2 linked regions of the Streptacidiphilus rugosus AM-16 genome follow. The protein of the gene in region 1 binds, or shares a complex with, the protein of each later gene. Links are inferred from orthologs where the notes say so. Each region holds a gene or a part of one and is shown on either strand. Other genes may lie near its edges.

Evidence for each region.
Region 2: the proteins of BS83_RS15195 (region 1) and BS83_RS35645 are in contact, whole or in part, in an NMR structure (PDB 1GGR), measured with the Escherichia coli proteins. The link is inferred for Streptacidiphilus rugosus AM-16 from one-to-one orthologs.

The regions. Positions count from the first base shown.
Region 1 is NZ_JQMJ01000004.1:1,332,683-1,340,844, forward strand. What follows is about bases 1,992-4,952. They hold BS83_RS15195 (PTS sugar transporter subunit IIA), read left to right. Parts: upstream 1,992-3,227; coding sequence 3,228-3,677; downstream 3,678-4,952. Other genes in these bases: ptsP (phosphoenolpyruvate--protein phosphotransferase), read left to right, coding at 3,729-4,952. Also shown: more of ptsP, read left to right, coding at 4,953-5,414; BS83_RS15205 (EamA family transporter), read right to left, coding at 5,393-6,430; BS83_RS15215 (saccharopine dehydrogenase family protein), read right to left, coding at 7,411-8,162. UniProt on the Escherichia coli protein: The phosphoenolpyruvate-dependent sugar phosphotransferase system (sugar PTS), a major carbohydrate active transport system, catalyzes the phosphorylation of incoming sugar substrates concomitantly with their translocation across the cell membrane.
Region 2 is NZ_JQMJ01000004.1:5,852,500-5,858,769, forward strand. What follows is about bases 3,188-6,164. They hold BS83_RS35645 (HPr family phosphocarrier protein), read left to right. Parts: upstream 3,188-4,525; coding sequence 4,526-4,804; downstream 4,805-6,164. Other genes in these bases: BS83_RS35640 (bifunctional acetate--CoA ligase family protein/GNAT family N-acetyltransferase), read right to left, coding at 3,188-4,224; BS83_RS35650 (AMP-binding protein), read left to right, coding at 4,980-6,164. Outside these bases: BS83_RS35630 (alkaline phosphatase family protein), read right to left, coding at 1-777; BS83_RS35635 (DUF5998 family protein), read right to left, coding at 957-1,547; more of BS83_RS35640, read right to left, coding at 1,579-3,187; more of BS83_RS35650, read left to right, coding at 6,165-6,270.

The sequences.
Region 1 (8,162 bases):
GGAGCTTATCCCCCACAGTCTCACTGCCGCGCTCTCACTTACCGGCATTCGGAGTTTGGCTAAGGTCAGTAACCCGGTGGGGCCCATCGCCTATCCAGTGCTCTACCTCCGGCAAGAAACACGCGACGCTGCACCTAAATGCATTTCGGGGAGAACCAGCTATCACGGAGTTTGATTGGCCTTTCACCCCTAACCACAGGTCATCCCCCAGGTTTTCAACCCTGGTGGGTTCGGTCCTCCACACGGTCTTACCCGCGCTTCAACCTGCCCATGGCTAGATCACTCCGCTTCGGGTCTTGGGCGCGCGACTCATTCGCCCTATTCGGACTCGCTTTCGCTACGGCTACCCCACACGGGTTAACCTCGCCACACACCGCAAACTCGCAGGCTCATTCTTCAAAAGGCACGCAGTCACACCGAAGTGCTCCCACGGCTTGTAGGCACACGGTTTCAGGTACTATTTCACTCCGCTCCCGCGGTACTTTTCACCATTCCCTCACGGTACTATCCGCTATCGGTCACCAGGGAATATTTAGGCTTAGCGGGTGGTCCCGCCAGATTCACACGGGATTTCTCGGGCCCCGTGCTACTCGGGAGTTGCATAAGCGAGCCGAGAACGTTTCGTCTACGGGGGTCTTACCCTCTACGCCGGACCTTTCGCATGTCCTTCGACTACACTCTCGGTTTCTGACTCGCCCAGCCGCCGGCAGACGACTGAAACACAATCCCACGACCCCATGATGGCAACCCCTGCCGGGTCTCACACCACCATGGTTTAGCCTCATCCGGTTTCGCTCGCCACTACTCCCGGAATCACGGTTGTTTTCTCTTCCTGCGGGTACTGAGATGTTTCACTTCCCCGCGTTCCCTCCACATACCCTATGTGTTCAGGTATGGGTGACAGCCCATGACGACTGCCGGGTTTCCCCATTCGGACACCCCCGGATCAAAGCTCGGTTGACAGCTCCCCGGGGCCTATCGCGGCCTCCCACGTCCTTCATCGGTTCCTGGTGCCAAGGCATCCACCGTGCGCCCTTAAAAACTTGGCCACAGATGCTCGCGTCCACTGTGCAGTTCTCAAACAACGACCAGAAGGTTCAGACTGTCACCAGCCCGTTCCGTCAGGACCCAACAACGTGCCCGACCCGCGAGAATCAGAAGAAGGAGCGTTCCACGCCGAAGCAGTACTAGCCCTTGCCTTCATCTCGCGTGCCGAATAGTCAACGTTCCACCCATGAGCAACCGTGCGAGACATGCGCTCGCAAGCGGCTATGTGCTCCTTAGAAAGGAGGTGATCCAGCCGCACCTTCCGGTACGGCTACCTTGTTACGACTTCGTCCCAATCGCTGGTCCCACCTTCGACAGCTCCCTCCCACAAGGGGTTAGGCCACCGGCTTCGGGTGTTACCGACTTTCGTGACGTGACGGGCGGTGTGTACAAGGCCCGGGAACGTATTCACCGCAGCAATGCTGATCTGCGATTACTAGCAACTCCGACTTCATGGGGTCGAGTTGCAGACCCCAATCCGAACTGAGACCGGCTTTTTGAGATTCGCTCCGCCTCACGGCATCGCAGCTCTTTGTACCGGCCATTGTAGCACGTGTGCAGCCCAAGACATAAGGGGCATGATGATTTGACGTCATCCCCACCTTCCTCCGAGTTGACCCCGGCAGTCTCCTGTGAGTCCCCGGCATAACCCGCTGGCAACACAGAACGAGGGTTGCGCTCGTTGCGGGACTTAACCCAACATCTCACGACACGAGCTGACGACAACCATGCACCACCTGTACACCGACCACAAGGGGGCGCCCATCTCTGGACGTTTCCGGTGTATGTCAAGCCTTGGTAAGGTTCTTCGCGTTGCGTCGAATTAAGCCACATGCTCCGCTGCTTGTGCGGGCCCCCGTCAATTCCTTTGAGTTTTAGCCTTGCGGCCGTACTCCCCAGGCGGGGCACTTAATGCGTTAGCTGCGGCGCGGACCACGTGGAATGTGACCCACACCTAGTGCCCAACGTTTACGGCGTGGACTACCAGGGTATCTAATCCTGTTCGCTCCCCACGCTTTCGCTCCTCAGCGTCAGTAATGGCCCAGAGATCCGCCTTCGCCACCGGTGTTCCTCCTGATATCTGCGCATTTCACCGCTACACCAGGAATTCCGATCTCCCCTACCACACTCTAGCCTGCCCGTATCGAATGCAGACCCGGGGTTAAGCCCCGGGCTTTCACATCCGACGCGACAAGCCGCCTACGAGCTCTTTACGCCCAATAATTCCGGACAACGCTCGCACCCTACGTATTACCGCGGCTGCTGGCACGTAGTTAGCCGGTGCTTCTTCTGCAGGTACCGTCACTTGCGCTTCTTCCCTGCTGAAAGAGGTTTACAACCCGAAGGCCTTCATCCCTCACGCGGCGTCGCTGCATCAGGCTTGCGCCCATTGTGCAATATTCCCCACTGCTGCCTCCCGTAGGAGTCTGGGCCGTGTCTCAGTCCCAGTGTGGCCGGTCGCCCTCTCAGGCCGGCTACCCGTCGTCGCCTTGGTAGGCCATCACCCCACCAACAAGCTGATAGGCCGCGGGCTCATCCTGCACCGCCGGAGCTTTCCACCCCGGAGCATGCGCTCCAGGGTCGTATCCGGTATTAGACCTCGTTTCCAAGGCTTGTCCCAGAGTGCAGGGCAGATTGCCCACGTGTTACTCACCCGTTCGCCACTGATCCACCCCGAAGGGCTTCACCGTTCGACTTGCATGTGTTAAGCACGCCGCCAGCGTTCGTCCTGAGCCAGGATCAAACTCTCCGTGAATGCTTTACATTCGCGTAGAGCGGTGCAGCACCTGCCGGAATGAGCAGGTCAGCACACAGCGTCCTCGCTGAAAATTTGTTCTCAAAAGTAACTGGCGTTGACTTTTGGCACGCTGTTGAGTTCTCAAGGAACGGGGCGCTTTCCGCGCCGTCTTCCGTGTTTTCGTCCCGGTCGGCGCCGGGCACAAGGAAGAAGTTACATGGCCCGCTGCGGGCGAGCAAATCGGCGCAGGTCACCCGAATGACGTAGAGTCTCATCAAGCGCGCAGTGGTCTAGACCTCTCGCGCGCGACCACCCGCTGCGAGGCACAGACTCGGGACCTTCGTACCCAAGTGTCCGTAGTTGCCATGATTTAGGCTGACTTCGACGTGCCGGCCCCACAGGCCGCGCGCCCTGGGTTCCGCCACTTAGGAGGCTCAAGACCATGACGACCGTGACGTCCCCCCTGGCCGGCGAGGCCATCGGGCTCGCGAACGTGCCCGACCCCGTCTTCTCCGGCGCCATGGTCGGGCCGGGCACCGCGATCAAGCCGGCGGCCGGTCCCGGCGCTGCGGTCTCGCCCGTCGACGGAACCATCGTCTCCATGCACCCGCACGCGTTCGTCGTCCTCGACGACCAGGGGCACGGCGTCCTCACCCACCTGGGCATCGACACCGTTCAGCTCAACGGCGAGGGCTTCGAACTGCTGGTGGAGAAGGGGGACACGGTCAAGCGCGGTCAGCCCGTGATCAGGTGGAACCCGACCGCGGTCGAGGCGGCAGGGAAGTCGTCCATCTGTCCGGTCGTCGCCCTGGAGGGCACGCCCGAGCAACTGTCGGAGGTCAGGGACAACGGGGCGGTCGCCGCCGGCGACGCGCTCTTCACCTGGCAGTAGTTCAGCGATACACCAGACGTTCGACGGCGACTCAAAGCGGAGACCGGTGAGATGACAGAGACCCTGCAGGGCGTGGGCGTCAGCCACGGCGTGGCGATCGGACAGGTGCGGCACATGGGCACCGCGGTGCTGGAGCCGGAGGCCAAGCAGATCCCCACCGGGGACGCCCCGCGCGAGCAGGCTCGGGCCAGGCAGGCGGTCGACGCCGTGGCCGCCGATCTCCAGGCGCGCGGGAACCTCGCCGGCGGCGAGGCGCAGGCCGTGCTCGAGGCCCAGGCGCTAATGGCGCAGGACCCCGAGCTGATGGCGGACGTCGAGCGGCGGATCGCCGTGGGCAGCAGCGCGGCGCGCGCCGTATACGACGCGTTCGCGGCCTACCGCGCGCTGCTCGCCGCGGCGGGCGACTACCTGGCGGGCCGGGTCGCCGACCTGGACGACGTGCGGAACCGGATCGTCGCCCGGCTGATGGGCGTGCCGATGCCGGGCGTCCCCGACAGCGACGAGCCCTACGTGCTCTTCGCCCGGGATCTGGCGCCCGCCGACACGGCGCTGCTCGACCCGACGCTGGTGCTCGGCTTCGTGACCGAGGAGGGCGGGCCGACCAGCCACAGTGCCATCCTCGCCCGCGCGCTCGGCGTCCCTGCGGTCGTCGCGATGCCTGACGCCACCCGGATGGCCGAGGGCGTCGTCGTCGCCGTCGACGGCAGCACCGGCGAGGTCATCATCTCCCCCTCCGTGGAGACGCAGGAGCAGCTGCGCGCCGAGGCGGCGGAGCGGAAGGCGGCGCTGGCGGCCTCGTCCGGTCCGGGGCAGACCTCGGACGGGCACCGGGTGCCGCTGCTGGCCAATGTCGGCGGTCCTGCGGACGTGCCCGCGGCGGTCGAGGCGGGGGCCGAGGGTGTCGGTCTCTTCCGTACCGAGTTCCTGTTCTTCGAAAAGCACAGCCTCGACGACTCGAAGAAGGCGCCGTCCGAGGACGCGCAGGTCGAGGCGTACCGCAAGGTGCTGGAGGCCTTCCCCGAGGGTCGCGTGGTGGTGCGCGTGCTGGACGCGGGGGCCGACAAGCCGCTGGAGTTCCTCACTCCGGCGGACGAGCCGAATCCGGCGCTGGGCGTGCGGGGTCTGCGGTCGCTGCTGGAACATCCCGAGGTGCTGCGGACCCAGTTGCGCGCGCTGGCCCGTGCGTCCGAGGGGCTGCCGGTCTATCTGGAGGTCATGGCCCCGATGGTGGCCGACCGCCAGGACGCGAAGGCGTTCGCGGACGCGTGCCGTGAGGCGGGTCTGCGGGCGAAGTTCGGCGCGATGGTGGAGATCCCCTCCGCCGCGCTGCGGGCCAGGTCGATCCTCCAGGAGGTCGAGTTCCTGTCGCTGGGCACCAACGACCTGGCGCAGTACACCTTCGCGGCGGACCGCCAGGTGGGCGCGGTGGCGCGGCTGCAGGACCCGTGGCAGCCGGCCTTGCTGGACCTGATCGCGATGTCGGCCGAGGCGGCGAGGGCGACGGGCAAGAGCTGCGGTGTCTGCGGCGAGGCGGCGTCCGACCCGGTGCTGGCGTGCGTGCTGACGGGTCTCGGCGTGACCAGCCTGTCCATGGGCGCGGCGTCGATCCCCTATGTGCGGTCGAAGCTGTCGAAGGTGACGCTGGCGCAGTGCGAGCGCGCGGCGGCCGCGGCGCGCGCCACCGACAACGCGGCGGACGCGCGGGCGGCGGCGAATCAGGTCCTGTCCGGCGAGTGATCGGCGCGCGTGGTCAGCGGGCCCTCGTCCTTCGGGACGGGGGCCCGCTTCGTTGCGGACTCGGTGCTCACCACCACGAAGACTCCGGCGACGACGACGGCCCCGCCGACCGCGATGGACCAGGTGACGGGTTCGGAGAGGATCAGCCAGCCGAGGGCGACGGCGACGACGGGGTTGACGTAGGCGTAGGTGGCGACGAGGGAGAGCGGGGCCTTCTGCAGCAGCCAGGCGAAAGCGCTGAAGGCGACCAGGGAGCCGAAGACGACGAGGTAGGCCAGGGCGAGCCAGGAGTGGACGCTGACCGCGCCCGGGTTCAGGTGCTCGCCGCGGAACAGGCCGATGCCGAGGTCGCCGAGGCCGCCCGCGATCATCTCGTAGGCGCTGGCGGTGAAGGGGTTGGCGGGCATCGGCAGCCGTGAGGAGAGGAAGGAGCCGACGGACCAGAGCAGCGCGGCGGCGAGCACGGCGACGACGCCAGCGAACTGGACCGTCCCCGAGCTGCCGGGCAGCGTGAGCACCACGAGCCCGGCGAAGCCGAGCAACACGCCGGCGAAGGTCGCGGTGCGGGGCCGGTCGCCGAAGAGGGCGCGCAGCACGATGACCCAGAGGGGGACGCTGGCGACGAGCAGGGCGGCCAGGCCGGAGGGGATCCGGGTCTCGGCGAGGACGACGAGGCCGTTTCCGCCGACCAGGAGCAGCAGGCCGACCAGGACGGCAGAGGCGAGTCTGCGCCGGTCGACGCGCAGGGCGTCCGGGCCGAAGCGCCAGGCGACGATGCCGACGAGGAGCAGGCCCGCGGTGACGAAGCGGAGGGCGGCGGAGAGGAACGGGGGCATCGTCTCGACCACGATGCGGATGGCGAGGTAGGTCGAGCCCCAGACCACGTACACGATGGTCAGTGCGGTCCACAGGAGCGTCTGCGGGCTTCGGGCGGTCGCGGCGGCGGGGCCGGCCGGGGTCTCCGGGGCGTCCGGGGCGGAGCTGCCGGTCGTGACCGGGACCGCGCGACGTGTCATGGGTGTCCCTCTCTTACGTGCCTGTACAGCCATCCTTCCGCACCCGGCACTCGGGACGCCAGATGGAGAACGCAACCGTCTTGGATGATGGGACGAGGTTTCTCAAGGAACGAGACATGATCTAACGTCAGCGGCAGGGAGGCTGACATGACCGATCATCAGAACCACTACACCCACGGATTCCACGCTTCGGTACTGCGCTCGCACCGGTGGCGGACGGTGGAGAACTCCGCCGCGTACCTGCTGCCGGAGCTGAAGCCGGGCCAGGACGTGCTGGACGTCGGCTGCGGGCCGGGGACGATCACGGCGGGGCTGGCCGAACGCGTGGGGCCGGGCGGGTGACGGCCGTGGACCGTTCGGCCGAGGTGCTGGCCGAGGCGGCGGCCGCGGTGCCGGAGGCGGCCGGCGTGCGCTTCGAGACGGCGGACGTGCACGCGCTGCCGTTCCCGGACGACTCGTTCGACGTCGTGCACGCGCACCAGGTGCTGCAACACGTGGCGGACCCGGTCCAGGCGCTGCGCGAGATGCGCCGCGTCTGCCGGCCGGGCGGTGTGGTGGCCGCGCGCGACTCGGACTACGCGGGCTTCGTCTGGTTCCCGCTACTGCCGGAGCTGGACGAGTGGAACGCGCTGTACCACCGGGTCGCGCGCGCCAACCACGGCGAACCCGACGCGGGCCGGATGCTGCGCGCCTGGGCCCTGGACGCCGGCTTCGCCGACGGTCGGATCGAGGCGGGCTCGTCCACCTGGTGCTTCGCCGACCAGGAGGACCGCGCGTGGTGGGGCGGGATGTGGGCGGAGCGCATCCTCTCCTCCGGCATCGCCGAACAGGCGGTGGCGGAGGGCTTCGCCACCCGCGCGGACCTGGAGCGGATCAGCGCGGGGTGGCGGAGCTGGGCGGCCGACGGCCGTGGCTGGCTGAGCGTCCTGCACGGCGAGGTGCTGTGCCGGGCCTGACCGGCCGCCGACCTCGGGCCGCCGCTACCGGGTGACCTCGAAGGACAGGTGCGCGGACAGGGCGCCGAGGAAGTCGCCGGCGTCGAAGATCTCGCCGGCGGAGGCGACGCCGACCGTCCTGGTCCGTCCGTCGAGGATGCGGGCCACCGCCTCGACCGCGAGCGGCGCGCTGACGGCGTAGATGTCCTGGCCCCTGGCCACCGCCCGCCGCTCGACGCCGCCGGAGCGGACCAGGACGTCGACGAGGTAGGTCTGCGCGGACCGGCCGGCCGCGTCGACCGCCGTCGGCGCGGGCGTGTCGGGGGCGGAGAGATCCCTGGCCGCCTCGACCGTCATGTAGCAGCGCAGCTCGGGGACGGAGAAGTGGTGCGGGATGGTGACGGCGTCGGCCATGGTGAAGTCGCCGACGACGGCCCGCTCCCCCATCGGCGCGGGGAAGGTCCACCGCAGGGCGGGCAGTTCGTCCGTGTGGTACCGCAGCTCCCCGCCGCTGTGGCGGACGCGCCGGCCTGCGCGCCGGTCGTGGGAGACCTTGCCCGCGGCGCGGGTGCCCTCGGTGGGGTGCCAGCTGTTCAGACCGTAGGCGACGTGCACCTCGTCGGCCGCGGTCCAGTCGCCCATCGCCGCGGTGGCCAGCAGGTCGCCGAGTCCGCCGTAGAAGGCCATCGCGGGAACGACGGCCACCCCGGCGACGCGGGCGCGGTCCGCGAACTTCGTGAAGGTGTCGACGTTGGCCTCGATCTCGGCGGCCACGTCGACGTACGGGACGCCGGCCC
Region 2 (6,270 bases), 4.5 Mb from region 1 along the record:
GCCGTGGTCGGCGGTCACGTAGAGCGCCGAGCGCGGCGGCAGCTGCTCCGCCAGGCGCTGTGCCAGCCGGTCGACCACCATCAGCTGACCCCGCCAGGCGTCGGAGCCGACCCCGTGCCGGTGGCCCATCGCGTCGAGCTCGCTGTAGTACGTGTAGACCAGGGCCCGGTCGGAGGCGGCCAGCCGCTCGGCGGCCAGGTCCGTCCGCTCCTCGCCGGAGAGCCGGCCGAGGAACTCGCCGCCCGAGAGCGCGACCTCGGTCAGCGGGGTGAACTCGAACATCGGCGAGGAGACCTGGCAGGTCGGGACGCCCGCCGCGTGCGTCTTCCGGAACACGGTCGGATGCGGCTGCCAGGTGCGCGGCGTCACGTGCGGCTGCCAGCGGAGCTGGTTCATCAGCCGCTTCTCGCCGGGGATCCTGACCAGATAGCCGGCCAGGCCGTGCTCACCCGGCGGGCGGCCGGTGCCGAAGGAGGCCAGGCTGGTCGCGGTGGTGGACGGGAAGCCGACGGTGAGCGGGCGGCCGCTGCCCGCGAGCGAGCTCGGCAGCAGTGAGGTGAGGAACGGTGCCTCGTCGGGGTGACTGCGGATCAGTTCCCAGCCCAGGCCGTCCACCAGGAAGACGCAGACCCGGTCCGCCGCCGGCAGTTCCAGCCCGGTCGGGGGCACGCCGTCGGCGCCGGTCAGACCGAACCCCGCCGCCACGGCAGGCAGGACGTCGGCGAGCGAGGCTGTGCCGTAGGCGGGCACCGGCGCGGCGGAGAGAGGGAGAGTCATCAAGTCGTTTCTGTGCGGGCCGCCGGTGCCGGCGGTGCTGCCGGTCGCTCCCGGAAGCAGGAGTACGGAGAAACCCTGGGACAGCGAAACGGCGGGACGGGGAGAACGGGGGACGGAGAACCTGCGGGACGGCGAACCGGGGCACGGCGCAACCGTGGGGCCGGGTGGCGGCCGGCCCGTCACTCCGGTGTGCGGGCCGTGGCCTCCGACAGTGCCTGGGCGAAGGCGAGGGCCTGCGCCACCGTCTCCGGACCGTCCCCCGCCTCGCTCACCCGCAGCGACAGGTCGTCGGCGGTCGAGGAGCCGGTGTAACCGTGGTCGGCGTCGCAGTTCGGGTCGCCACAGGCGGCGGGCTCCAGGTCGATCCGGGAGACCGCGCCCCAGCCGATGGTCAGCACGACCTCGCGCGGCAGGGTGCCGCGCGTGTACTGCTCCGGGTTCGCCACGACGCGGCTGACCACGACGGACGAGATCCGGTCGATCTTGACGCTCTCGGTGGAGGTCGTCGCGTAGGGCACCGGGGAGGTGTCGTCCGCGCCCTGCTCGTCGGTGTGGCTGACGATGAAGCGCGTCCCCGTCAGCACCAGCACGGTGACGTGCCGGCGCACCTCGTTGGCGTCGAAGGTGGTCTCCTGGTGGACCAGGAAGGCGTCGACACCGTCGCTGCCCACGGCCTGCTCGACGGCCTCGGACACGAGGGTCGGGTAGTAGCCGCTGCGCTCGATCGCGGAGCGCAGCCCCTGGGTGGTGGTCGTACCGGTCTTCGCCATACCTACCATCCTGGCACGACCGGGGCCGGACTCATGCCAGCGCGCGCGGCCCCAGATCCGTCCGTGCGGGCAGCCGGGCCAGTCGGACCCCCGCTCCCCGCACGGTCAGGCCCCGCGGCGCGACCCGTACCGGATCGAGTGTGAGCGAGGCGACCTCCGGCAGGTCGTCGACCAGCTGGGACACCCGGAGCAGCAGTTCCTCCAGCGCGGCGGTGTCCACCGGCTCGGATCCGCGCCAGCCGAAGAGCAGCGGGGCCGCCTTGACCTCGCGGATCAGCGACGCGGCCTCGGACCCGGTGGCCGGGATGAGCCGGTGCGCCACATCACCGAGCAGCTCGGAGGCGGCCCCGGCCAGCCCGAAGGAGAGGATCGCGCCGACGGCCGGGTCGACGCTGGCGGAGATGGTGACGTCGACGACCTGCTTCGGGTCGGACCGGGTCGCGTCGGCCTCCTGCGGGGCGTGCGCGTCGAGTCCCACGCCGTAGCAGGCGAGCAGCTGCGCGGTCGTGGCCTCGTCCAGCACCGCCTCGGCCCGCTTGCCCTCCAGCGCCTCGGCGACGATCGCCCGCGCCTGCTGCTCCGCGACGTCCTCGAAGTCGGGGAAGGTCCGCTCCACCGCGCTCCGCTCCCGCCAGGCCGCGTAGCGCACCGCGTGCGCCAGCGCCCGCACCGCCCGCTCCGGCCGCGGATAGCCCGGCACCCGCCATGCCGCACCCGCGGCATGGCCGTCGACGCCCGCGTCGACCTGGTCCCCCCCTCCGACCTGGTTCCCGTCCCCGATCTGGTCCCCGTTCCCGATCTGGTCCAGCAGCTCCGGCATCGCCAGATGCACGATCAGCATCGGCTTGCCCGCCTCGCGGGCCCGCCGCGCCGACTCGCGCAGCGCGGCGGCGAACGGGGCGGTGTCGAGCAGCGGCGCCCGCTCCGGCAGCGGGGCCTGCGCGAGCAGGCCGGAGCCGGGGAAGTGCGGGAATCCGCCCGCGCCGATCGGCGGGATCACCACCGCGACCACGGCGTCGCTGTCCGGTCGGTCGATCGCCGCCTTCAGGCCGCGGCGGAAGTCGTCGGGCCCCGCGCCGGTCGTCAGGTCGTGCGGGAGCAGCGGTTGGAGTCCGGCGCTCAGCGCGGCGTCGTGGGTGAGCAGACCGAGCGAGTCCGAGTTGCCGACGATGGCGATCCGGCCGCCGGGCGGCAGCGGTTGGTGGGCGAGCAGGTCGGCGGCGTCGTAGAGCTCGGTGATGGTGTCCACCCGGATCACTCCGGCCTGCTCGAAGAGAGTGTCGACGGTGCTGTCCGCCATCCGGGTGACGATGCCGGTGTGCCCGGCCGGGATGCTCCTGGTGTCCCGGCCGCCCTTCACCACGACCAGCGGCTTGCGCGCCGCCACCCTGCGGGCCAGCCGGCTGAACTTCCGCGGATTGCCGAAGGACTCCAGATAGAGCAGCGCCACGCCGGTGGCCTCGTCCTCCTCCCAGAACTGCAGCAGGTCGTTGCCGGAGACGTCGGCCCGGTTGCCGACCGAGACGAAGCTGGAGATGCCGAGACCGCGCCGGTACGCCGCCTCCAGCAGCGCCGCGCCGATCGCGCCGGACTGCGAGAAGATCCCCAGCGGCCCGGTGCCCGGCAACTGCGGCGACAGCGAGGCGTCCAGGCGCACCTGCGGATCGGTGTTGATCAGCCCGAACGCGTTCGGCCCGAGCACCCGCATCCCGGCCGCCCGCGCCTGCCCCACCAACTGCCGCTGCCGGGCGCGCCCGTCCACCCCGGTCTCGGCGTAGCCGGCCGTGATCACCACCAGTCCCCGCACGCCCGCCGCGCCGCAGTCGGCCACCACGTCGGGGACCTGCTCGGCCGGTACCGCGACGACCGCGAGGTCCACCGGCTCCGTGACGTCGCCGATGCGCGCGTGCACCGGCACCCCGTCGAGCTCGGTCAGCGGCGCCGCCGCCTTGTTGATCGCGTACAGGCTCCCGGTGAAGCCGCCCGCGACCAGGTTGCGCAGCAGTGTGCGCCCCACCCCGAGCGGGTTCCTCCCGGCTCCGATCACCGCGACCGAACGCGGCGAGAAGAGGCGCTGCATCGACCGGGCTTCCGCGCGGTGCTCACGCGCCCGCATGACCGCCAGGGAATCCTCGGTGGGTTCCAGGTCCAGCTCGAAGTGGAGGACGCCGTCGGTGTAGCTGCGCCGTTGGATGTATCCGGCCTCGGTGAAGACCGTCGCCATCTTCCTGTTGTCCGGCAGCACCTCCGCCGTGAAGCGGAGGATCCCGCGCTCCCTGGCGCAGGCGGCGATGTGCTCCAGGAGCGCCGAGGCGACGCCGCGCCCCTGGTGCGCGTCCTGGACCAGGAAGGCGACCTCGGCCCCCGTCCCCGAGCCGGAGGGCCGTCCGGCGGCGTCGATCCTGTCGTACCGGACGGTGGCGATGAACTCGTCCCTGACCAGGACCGCCAGCCCGACCCGGTCGACGAAGTCGTGGTGGGTGAAGTGCCGCACGTCGCGGGCGGAGAGCCTTGGGTAGGGAGCGAAGAAGCGGTAGTACTTCGACTGGTCGGAGACCCGCTGGTAAAAGGCCACCAGGCGGTCGGCGTCGTCCGGGACGATCGGCCTGATCCGCGCCGTGCCGCCGTCACGCAGCACGATGTCGGCCTCCCAGTGGGCCGGGTAGCTTTCGCTCACGTGCCCAGGTTATCCGCCGTCGCAGGCGGGTACCGTGCGACTCGGCAGGCCCGACGAGGCGGTTGCGCCCCGTCCGGCACTCGGCTCACCACACGGCCGGCGAGGTCGTCGACGACATGAGCGGAAGGGCGGGATGAAAGGCCTGAGTTGCGTCCGACCGGCTGCGAACGCCGCGATGCGGCGGAGACCGTGCGAGAATGGTCTAGACAACATCGGGGCCCGGGCGGACCGGCAGGGCGCAGAAAGCGCCGAATATCCTGAGTTGTCCGATTGAACCTGCACCTCGCGAAAGGCACGCACCATGGCAGAGCGCCGCGTCACCATCGGATGGCCCGAGGGCCTGCATGCCCGTCCCGCCTCCGTCTTCGTCCGCGCCGCGGGCGCCGTGGGCGTTCCGGTGACCATCGCCAAGAACGGCGGCGACCCCGTCAACGCCGCCTCGATGCTGGCCCTGCTGGGCCTGGGTGCCCAGGCGGGCGAGGAGGTCGTGCTCGCCTCCGACGCCGAAGGCGCCGACGCCGCGCTGGACCGCCTCGCGAAGCTGGTCTCCGAGGGCCTGGACGAGTTGCCCGCCGCCTGACCCGCGGGCCCGTCCCATCACTGCACCCGTGCACACGCAGTCCGCAGAGGGCCGCGTCGCTCCCTCCGAGCGGCGCGGCCCTTTGCGTTACCGGCCTCGGCGTTGCGTGCTTGACCGGCCCGCGGTCGGCTGGAACGGTGTGTCCGGCCGGTGCGGCCCCTCGGGAGGAGAAGCAATGGACCTGGCAGACACGCCCGACCGGAGGCCGGAGGGATCCGCGTCCGCGGAGTTCCGCGCCGCACGGGACCATCTCCTCGCCCACCGCGGCGACATCGCCGGCGCCCGCCGTTTCCCACGCCCCCACGCCGAGCACTTCAACTGGGCCCTGGACTGGTTCGACGTCGAGGCCAGGGGCAACGACCGCATCGCACTGCGGGTCGTCGACCTCGCGCCGGACGGCCGGGAGACCGCCGCGACGGCCCTCGGCTTCGCCGAGCTGAGCACCCGCTCGGACCGCGTGGCCGGGTGGCTGCGCGGGCTCGGCGTCACCCGCGGCGACCGGATCCTGCTGCTGCTCGGCAACCAAGTGCCGCTCTGGGAGGTGATGCTGGCCGCGATCAAGCTCGGCGCGGTCGTGATCCCGGCCAGCACGCTGCTCTCCGCCGAGGACCTGGCCGACCGCGTCTCCCGCGGCGACGTCCGGCACGTGATCGCCGAGTCGGGCCTGACCTCAGGCTTCGCCTCCGTCGGCGGGGACTGGACCCGCGTCGCGGTCGGCGAGCCGGTTCCCGGCTGGCTGCCCTACCCCGACCCTTCGGACGACGGCCCCCTCGCCGCGGACGGCGTCGGCTTCACCCCGGACGGCCCGACCCGCGCCGAGGACCCGCTGCTCCTCTACTTCACCTCCGGCACCACCAGCCGCCCCAAACTGGTCCAGCACACCCACCGGTCCTACCCGGTCGGCCACCTCTCGACCATGTACTGGATCGGCCTGCGCCCTGGCGACGTGCACCTCAACGTGTCGTCGCCCGGCTGGGCCAAGCACGCGTGGAGCAACTTCTTCGCCCCGTGGAACGCGGGAGCGGAGATCCTGGTGGTCAATCAGCCGCGCTTCTCCGCCCGTCCGTTGCTCGACGCGATGGTCCGCCACGCGGTGACCTCCTTCTGTGCGCCGCCGACCGTCTGGCGCATGCTCGTGCTGGAGGACCTCGCCCAGTGGAAGCCGCCGATCAGGGAACTCGTGGGCGCGGGCGAACCGCTCAACCCCGAGATCATCGAGCGGGTGCGCGCGGCCTGGGACGTCACCCTCCGCGACGGCTTCGGGCAGACCGAGACCACCGCCCAGGTCGGCAACCCGCCCGGTCTCACCGTCAAGCCGGGCTCGATGGGCGTGCCGCTGCCCGGCTACGAGGTGGCCCTGGTCGAGCCGGTGACCGGCGTGGTCGTGACCGAGCCAGGCGCGGAGGGCGAGCTCTGCCTCCCCCTGACCGGGACCACCCCCGACAGCGCGCCGCTGGGCCTGATGA